2 regions of the Kurthia sp. 11kri321 genome follow, and region 1 is predicted to be linked to the other one. Evidence: riboswitches for the same ligand, from Rfam matches in the RefSeq annotation. Region 1 holds a riboswitch; the other holds the start of a gene.
The links. A riboswitch is a leader RNA that binds a small molecule or an ion and turns the genes downstream of it on or off. The one in region 1 is predicted to bind S-adenosylmethionine.
Positions count from the first base shown of each region.

Region 2: another riboswitch for S-adenosylmethionine. It lies ahead of metA (homoserine O-acetyltransferase MetA); the one in region 1 lies ahead of ASO14_RS03340 (methionine ABC transporter ATP-binding protein).

Region 1 covers NZ_CP013217.1:638,953-643,172, reverse strand. Annotated here, with positions in the region: gene ASO14_RS03350 (MetQ/NlpA family ABC transporter substrate-binding protein) at 1-316, opposite strand, end outside; gene ASO14_RS03345 (methionine ABC transporter permease) at 341-1,018, opposite strand; gene ASO14_RS03340 (methionine ABC transporter ATP-binding protein) at 1,011-2,036, opposite strand; SAM riboswitch class I at 2,131-2,240, opposite strand; gene ASO14_RS03335 (thioredoxin family protein) at 2,298-2,606, opposite strand; gene ASO14_RS03330 (toprim domain-containing protein) at 2,612-2,965, opposite strand; gene gcvH (glycine cleavage system protein GcvH) at 3,184-3,564, opposite strand; gene ASO14_RS03320 (arsenate reductase family protein) at 3,647-4,006, opposite strand.
Region 2 covers NZ_CP013217.1:1,607,901-1,612,120, forward strand. Annotated here, with positions in the region: gene ASO14_RS08300 (elongation factor G) at 1-1,129, opposite strand, end outside; gene metA (homoserine O-acetyltransferase MetA) at 1,235-2,143, opposite strand; SAM riboswitch class I at 2,215-2,327, opposite strand; gene ASO14_RS08310 (aminotransferase class I/II-fold pyridoxal phosphate-dependent enzyme) at 2,491-3,651, shown strand; gene ASO14_RS08315 (amino acid permease) at 3,699-4,220, opposite strand, start outside.

The DNA.
Region 1 (4,220 bases):
AATCATAACCATTTGATTTGATTTGATCTTCTAAATAAGGAATGTGTTGGAAGAAGTTCGCATCTAAATCTTTTGAATCTAAATCTTTATTCGGTAAGATGTAATCTTGGTATGGTTCGATTTCTAATTTAATGCCTTCTTTTTCAAGAATTGGTTCTGCTTGTTCAAGAATTTTAGCGTGTGGTACGTTTGAAGCACCGATTTTAATTACTTTTTCATCGCCGTCTCCTGATTTTTCTGAAGAACCACATGCTGCTAAACTAAGTGCTAGTGCTGCTGTTAAAAGACCTGCTACTAATTTTTTTGATGTTTTCATGATTCATTTCCCCTTTTCTTTGCTTTATCGTTTATCAATTTTTGCTGTAATCAAATCTCCAATGAATTGAATGATGAATACAACAACTAATACCAATACTGTTGCGACGAATGTTACGTCGTTTTGACTACGTTGGAAACCATCTTGGAAGGCTAGGTAACCTAGACCACCCGCACCAATGATGCCCGCCATCGCTGTATAACCTACTAAAGCAACTGCCGTCACTGTAATCCCTGAAATTAACGCTGGTAAAGACTCTGGAATGAGTACTTTCCAAATGATTGTTCCTGTTGTTGCTCCCATTGAACGAGCTGCTTCAATCACACCACGATCAATCTCTTTTAATGCAATCAATACCATACGTGCATAGAATGGTGCAGCACCGATAATAAGTGCTGGTAATGCTGCATTTGCACCACGCATTGTTCCCATTAAGAAAATTGTAAATGGAATTAATAAGATAACTAAAATAACGAACGGAATCGAACGGAAAATATTCACGATTGCTCCTGTTAAAAAGTTCACAACCTTATTCGCCCATAATTGGTGCGGTGCTGTTAAGAATAAAATAATCCCTAGCACTAGACCTAAAATAAATGTAATAATTGTTGAAACACCTGTCATATAAAGTGTTTCTAGCGTGGCTTGCCACATTCCTTCCCAATCAACATTTGGGAATAATCCTGTTGCCTCATTATTCATGTGACATCACCTCCGACTTAATTCCTTCAGCAGTTAAATAAGCTACTGCCTTTTCAACTTCTTCATCTGTTCCAGCAAGTTGTACGATTAACGTACCGTATGGACCACTTTTTGTCGGAGATATATTGCCATGTACAATATTTACATCGACATTAAACTGACGAATGAGTTGTGTCATAATCGGTTGCTCTGTTTTTGAGCCGACAAAGAATAATTTAATTAACTTTCCATGTTGGTATTGTTCTTTAATTTGTTCAATCGACTCTTGTTGCCCTACTGTATTCGTTACTTGTTGAACGAATCGTTGTGTAACAGGTGCTTGTGGTGCGTCGAATACTTGAAGAACATCGCCTTCTTCTACGACTTTCCCTTGCTCCATTACGGCTACACGATGACAGATTTTACGAATAACGTGCATCTCATGTGTAATTAAAATAATCGTAATACCGAGTTTTTCATTTACACTGCGTAATAAGTCTAAAATTGAATCCGTTGTTTCAGGGTCTAATGCTGATGTAGCTTCATCACAGAGTAATACTTCTGGGTCATTTGCAAGTGCACGCGCAATCCCTACACGTTGTTTTTGACCACCTGATAATTGTGATGGATAAGCCTTTTCGCGTCCTGTTAACCCAACAAGTTCAATTAATTCAGCTACTTTCTTCTTTTTCGCAGCTGAATCAATACCTGCAATTTCTAAAGGAAAAGCGATATTCTCTTCTACTGTTCTTGACCAAAGTAGATTGAAATGTTGGAATACCATACTAATTTTATGACGTGCTGCACGAAGTTTAGCGCCTTTAATTTTTGAAATATCTTCACCATTTACAATTACAGAACCACTTGTTGGTTTCTCTAAGCCATTAAATAAACGAATCATCGTACTCTTACCAGCACCACTGTAACCGATAATACCGAAGATTTCACCATCTTGGATAGTTAAGTTTACTTGATCGACAGCTGTGAGGGGACCATTTGAAGTTTTATATTGTTTTGTCACATTGCTGAGTTGAATCAAATTGTTTCCCACCTTTTTCGAACTTTATTCATAAAAAAACCCCTTCTGTCAGACAACAGAAGGGTTTAAACATCATAAAATATGCTAAACCGTTCTCTCATCTCTCAAAGACCATACAGTCCTTGCGTGAATTGGCACCTTTTCACATAATGTGATGGTTGCCGGGCTTCATAGGGCACTTCCCTCCACCTCTCTTTATAAGAGCAACGAATTAAGTTCATTTAGTTATTGTAGATACTTTATCACTTCTAAATTGAAAGGTCAATACTTCTTTAAAATTTTTTCAAATAAATGTGGTACTGACTGAAAGGCATAAATTTTCTCTACTAACTCGCCATTTTGCGTAATAAGAAGGCAAGGTACACTTTCAATTTCAAAGTCATACGCTAATTGCTCCATATAATTTAAGTTGGCTTTTCCCATTGAAACATGTTCGATTGCTTGCTCCGTTACATCCATCATTCTTGATGCAACTTGGCAAGTCCCACACATTGGTGTATAGAGGTAAAAAGCTGTTTTTTCTTGGGACTTCACTTGCTCTTCCCATTGTTCACGTGTCCATTCTTGCATTATTGTCATCCTTTATCTAATAAGTAACCTGACTTAATCTTAAATTTAGCTCCTTGTAACACTTTTGCTAAATGATAACGCGGCGTGCGTTCAACACCACCGTAACGCGGTAATGTATAAAGATGATGTGTATTGGGATATTCTTGTTGTACAAGCTTACGAAGTTTCTCGCCCATATCATCTGCATCGAAAAATGCATAAAAATCACAACTCTCATAAGGTTGTAATAGTTCATCTAAACGATGAGGACTTACGGTTCCGTTTGTACAGACAATCTCAACAGGTTCATTCAAAATAGGCTTTAACTGTAAACAATCTTGTCTACCTTCTACAATGAGGACTTTCTCAATAATCTTCATACACACCATCCCATCTGATTCCTTATTCTTTTTTCTGTTCTTTCTTACTTTATTTATACCATATTTTCGGTATATTTTTGTAGGAATAGTGCTTATAAAAAAAGCGCATAGAAAAAACTTTACATACTTTACAAAAAATAAAAAAAAGAAGACAACTGAAATCAGTGTCTTCTAATCAAATCGGCATGAAAACGCGCACCTACATGAAAGGGGTGCTATTAACCTGCGACTACTTCTTCATATTGTTCAGCAGTTAATAAAGCTTCTAGTTGTGCAGCGTCAGAAGGTTTTACGACAACCATCCAAGCTTTTTCGTAAGGTGATTCGTTTACTAGCTCTGGGCTATCTTCTAACTCCTCATTTACTTCTACTACTTCACCTGAAAGTGGTGCATATAGCTCAGAAACTGTTTTTACAGACTCAACGCTACCGAATGGTTGATCGATTGTTAATTCATCGCCTACAGATGGTAGTTCAACGAATACGATGTCACCTAGTTCAGATTGTGCAAATTCTGTAATACCGATACGTACTGTACCGTCTTCTTGTAAAACCCACTCATGCTCTTTTGAATAACGTAAATTAGTTGGAATGCTCATTTTTTTACCCCTCCATGAAATATGTAATGTTAATTTCATCTATAGTGTTACATATTTTTTCTGCAAATACAAGTCATTTTAGTTATTTTTTCCAATTTTCAATAAATTTATTTTCATTGAAGCCGACTGTGACACGCTCTCCATCGTACGTAATTGGGCGTTTAATCAACATGCCATCGCTTGCTAATAACTCTAATTGTTCGGATTCTGACATTTCTGCCAAACGATCTTTTAATCCTAACTCCCGATATTTCATACCCGATGTATTAAAGAATTTTTTAAGCGGTAAACCACTTTTTTCTTGCATCTCTTTTATTTCTTCAGCTGTTGGTGTTTCTGTCACAAGATCTTTTGTATCAAATGCAACGCCTTCTGCCTTTAACCAAGCAATTGCTTTTTTACAAGTTGTACATTTTGGATAATGATACACAGTGATTGTCACGATCATTCACTCCATTCTTATTGAATATCCTTATTGTATAAATCTATTAGAAAAGGTGCAACCTATTTCATCACAGATTCATCTATAAATTCCATACTAGATGTACAATTACCAATTGTAAAGGACAAGCTATGTTTATCATTGAGTTTCTACCTATATAATATAGAAGAAATACAATTGATTAAAACGCTTTTTACTGCAAGACAACTAATTG
Region 2 (4,220 bases), 970 kb from region 1:
CTTCTAATTGAATCTCACCCATAATATGAAGTGTTATTTTCTGTATTTCTTCTTGCCATGTCACACTAAGTGCTGGATCTTCTGCTTCTAACAAACGACAATATGCTAGTAACTCTTTTGGATGTAAGGCGCCTTCATAAACAATTTGTGTGCGCATCGTTGGACGCAAATCTATTTCATAAGAAGGCGTAAATTCACCTACTCCCATACCAACTGTTGCTTCTTTCAAACCAATTACCGCTACCGTATCACCTGCTTCCGCTCGCTGTAATTCCTCAAATTTTTTACCGTGATATTTACGAATTTGTGTGATTTTAAACCAATTCCCACCACAGCGTACATCGTCTCTTACTTTCAACGAACCTTGATGAATTTTTATAAAAGCCATACGTTGATTTTGTTCAATGTGACGAATTTTATAAATCATTCCTTGTAACTCTCCCGATTTATGCTGTGGCTGGAGCAATGTATCTAGCACTTCTAATGCAAAATCGATGCCTTCATCTTTTAATGCTGAGCCATATAAAATCGGTGAAAGTTCTTGTACCATGAAAGCTTTTGAAAGCCTTTTTTGCCATTCGCTTTCGGATAAACTTTCTTCTAAATAGTCTTCTAAATATTGCTCATCTCGTCCTGCAAATTCTTCTATTCCTGTTGCCCAGTCATGAAATGGTAGTGCATATTCCATTAATTCTTGTTGAATTTCTTCTGTCACTGTTGCTGCATTGGCACTAATTAAATCCATTTTATTAACGAAAAACAGTGTAGGAATACGATATTTTCTTAGTAAACGATAAACTGTTTCTGTATGTCCCTGTACACCGTCTGTTCCATTTAATAGAAGAATTGCCCCATCCAGTGCCATAATCGAACGCTCCATCTCTGCCGCGAAGTCGACATGTCCTGGTGTATCAATCACCGTATAATCATTTTCTCGATATGTAAAAGTGGCCTGTTCCGCAAAAACGGTAATGCCACGCTGTTGTTCAATCTCATGCAAATCTAAATGTGCATTTTGATGATCGACACGCCCAATGGTGCGAATACTTTTCGTATGAAAAAGTAATTGCTCTGAAAAGGTGGTCTTCCCTGCATCTACATGTGCTAAAATGCCAATTGTTTTCTTCATTGTCTTTCCTCATTTCTTATCAAAGCGTCTCTACTATGAATTATATCATGTCCAATAATAAAACCATCTTCTTTCGAATATACACGAAAAAAGATGGTTTGCTGTTTATTCCCATTCATACGGTGTTTCTTGGTACACATAGTAATTCAACCAATTGGAGAATAATAGATGCGTGTGTGAACGCCAACGATTCAACGGTTTTTTCGTTGGGTCGTCGTTCGGGAAATAGTGTTTTGGTACTTGCGGTTCGATGCCCTTTGCAACATCACGGTCATATTCTTGCTTTAATGTATCTGCATCATATTCTAAATGACCTGTAATCATAATTTGTTTTTCATCACGCGATACGATAATAAATGCCCCTGCTTCGTCTGATTCAGACACGAGTTCTAAATCAGGATGGTTTAAAATAGCCTCTCTTGAAACAGAGGTATTACGTGAATGTGGTGCTGTATATACATCATTAAATCCGCGAATTAACTTAACGGTACTATCATGCACGATGTGATCGAACACACCCGAACATTTTGACGGTAATGTATATTTTCCAATACCATAATGATAGTAGAGTGCCGCTTGTGCGCCCCAACAGATATTCAAAACAGACGTGACATTTGTTTTCGTCCATTCCATAATCTCGACCATCTCATCCCAAAAATCAACTTCATGGAATTCAAATAATTCAATTGGCGCTCCTGTAATAATCATACCGTCAAATTTACGGTGTTTTACATGTTCAAACGTCGTATAAAATGACTCTAAATGATTTTTACTAACATTTTTTGATTCATGTGTCGCCGTATTTAAAAACGTAACATTCACTTGAAGTGGTGTATTTCCTAAAAGACGTAGTAGTTGTAACTCGGTCTTTTCTTTTTCAGGCATTAAGTTAAAAATTAAAATATTTAACGGACGAATGTTCTGGCTTGTCGAACGCACTTCGTCCATAATGAAAATCTTTTCCTCTTTTAAAATTTCAGTTGCTGGTAGCCCACTTGGTATATTGATTGGCATGATGAAACTCCCCCTTTAATATAAAAAAACCTCACTCTTTGATAAGAATGAGGCTACACATATGTATCCGACTCTTATCTATCAGAAGCATAATGGAGCTTCTGTAGGAATTAGCACCTTTCTGTTTTAAACAGAGGTTGCTGAAGCGTCATCGGGCCATTCCCTCGGCTTCTCTTGATAAGACAATATTGAATTATTAACTATCATAGCAGAACCATCCTTTAATAGCAAACATTTCTGATAATTCAATAAAATCTCTCGTTAAAAAACGTAAATAGTGTTTTTAGTCAAATGCAATATGGTAAAATAAAGAAGAAATAAGCGAATTAAAGGAGTGACACAACATGATGACGATGCATCGTTCAACATTAATGAATCAATTTCCGAAAGCCATTTTCGGTAGTTTAAAAGCTGCTGCAAAAAAGAAAGCGGCAACAGGCACAAAAATTATTGATTTAAGTTTGGGAAGTCCTGACTTACCACCTGCTCAAATTGTGCGAGAAGAATTAGCAAAACAAGCTGAAAAGGCTGATAGTTATGGCTATACACTCGGTGGAACGGAGCGATTCCATGAAGCAGTTGCCAACTATTATCAACGTCGTAGTGGTGTTGAACTAAATCCACAAACAGAGATCATTCAAACGATGGGTTCTCAGGAAGGACTTGTACACTTACCGCTCGCATTTTGTGATCCAGGAGACATTGTACTCACAACGGACCCTGCCTATGTAGCTTATGCTGCAGGGATTCACCTCGCAAAATGTGAAGCGTATGCGATGCCATTAACAGCTGAACATCAGTTTTTACCTGATTTTGATGCCATTCCAGAAGATATTTGTGCACGCGCGAAAATGCTCATTTTAAATCTTCCAGGGAATCCCGTTCCAGCAATGCCTTCTATCGCATTCTTTGAAAAGGCGATTGCTTTTGCGAAAAAACATAACTTAATCGTCATTCACGATGCCGCCTACTCAGAATTCTATTTTGAAGGTACAAAGCCGCTTAGCTTTTTAGAAGTACCCGGTGCAAAAGAAGTGGGTGTCGAGATTAATTCACTTTCTAAGAGTTTTAGCCTTGCAGGTGCCCGTATTGCGTATATCGTTGGAAACGCTTCCACCATTGAAACATTGGGCGAACTCAAATCACACCTTGATTATGGTACATTCCGCCCAATTCAAGATGCGGCATGTGTTGCACTCGACAATGCGGAAGCAATTACAGATGAACTGCGCATCATTTTTTCAACACGTCATCGTGTACTATCAGAAGGTCTTGAAGCAATTGGTTGGGAACTCGCACCATCTGCTGGTGGTATGTTCGTTTATGCGAAGTATCCGCAACAACAGATGGATGACAAAGAATTTGTCTATCATGTTATTGAACAAACAGGCGTTGTACTTGTACCCGGTTCGATCTTCGGTGCATCGGGTAGAAACCATGTACGCATCGCACTCGTTCAAGATGAAAAACTATTACAAGAAGCTGTTTCAAGACTCGCAACTTTATAAACAGAAAAAGTCTGAATCCCATCATCAATAAGGATTCAGACTTTTTATTATTCAAGCGGTGTTTCAGGTTCTGGTTGTAACAGGTCAACAGGTGCTTTTTTACGTTGTGTAAAGTAATACATAAGCATGACTGCCGCTACAATGACTGCTGTAAAGAGAATTTGAGAGCGCATACTTGGAATGAAGAACATCGCTACAGCAAGTCCTCCTACCATAATCATCGTACCAATTGTTAAATACGGGAATAACCACATGCGTAATACAAGTTCATGTTCTGTCCCCTCTTTAATCGCACGACGGCGCATAACAAGCTGAGAAGCTGCAATGATGAAATACATAATTAATGTAATCGCTGAACATGAATTGACTAAGAACATGAATACCGCTTCTGGCGATACATAATTCATAATTACGGCAATATACGAGAAGAATGTACTTGCTAAAATCGCATAAACAGGTGCGCCGCGCTTATTCAACTTTAAGAAAATTTTCGGTGCTTGTCCTTCTTCTGCTAAAGCAAAAGACATACGAGATGTTGCATACAGTGCTGAATTCAGACAAGATAATAC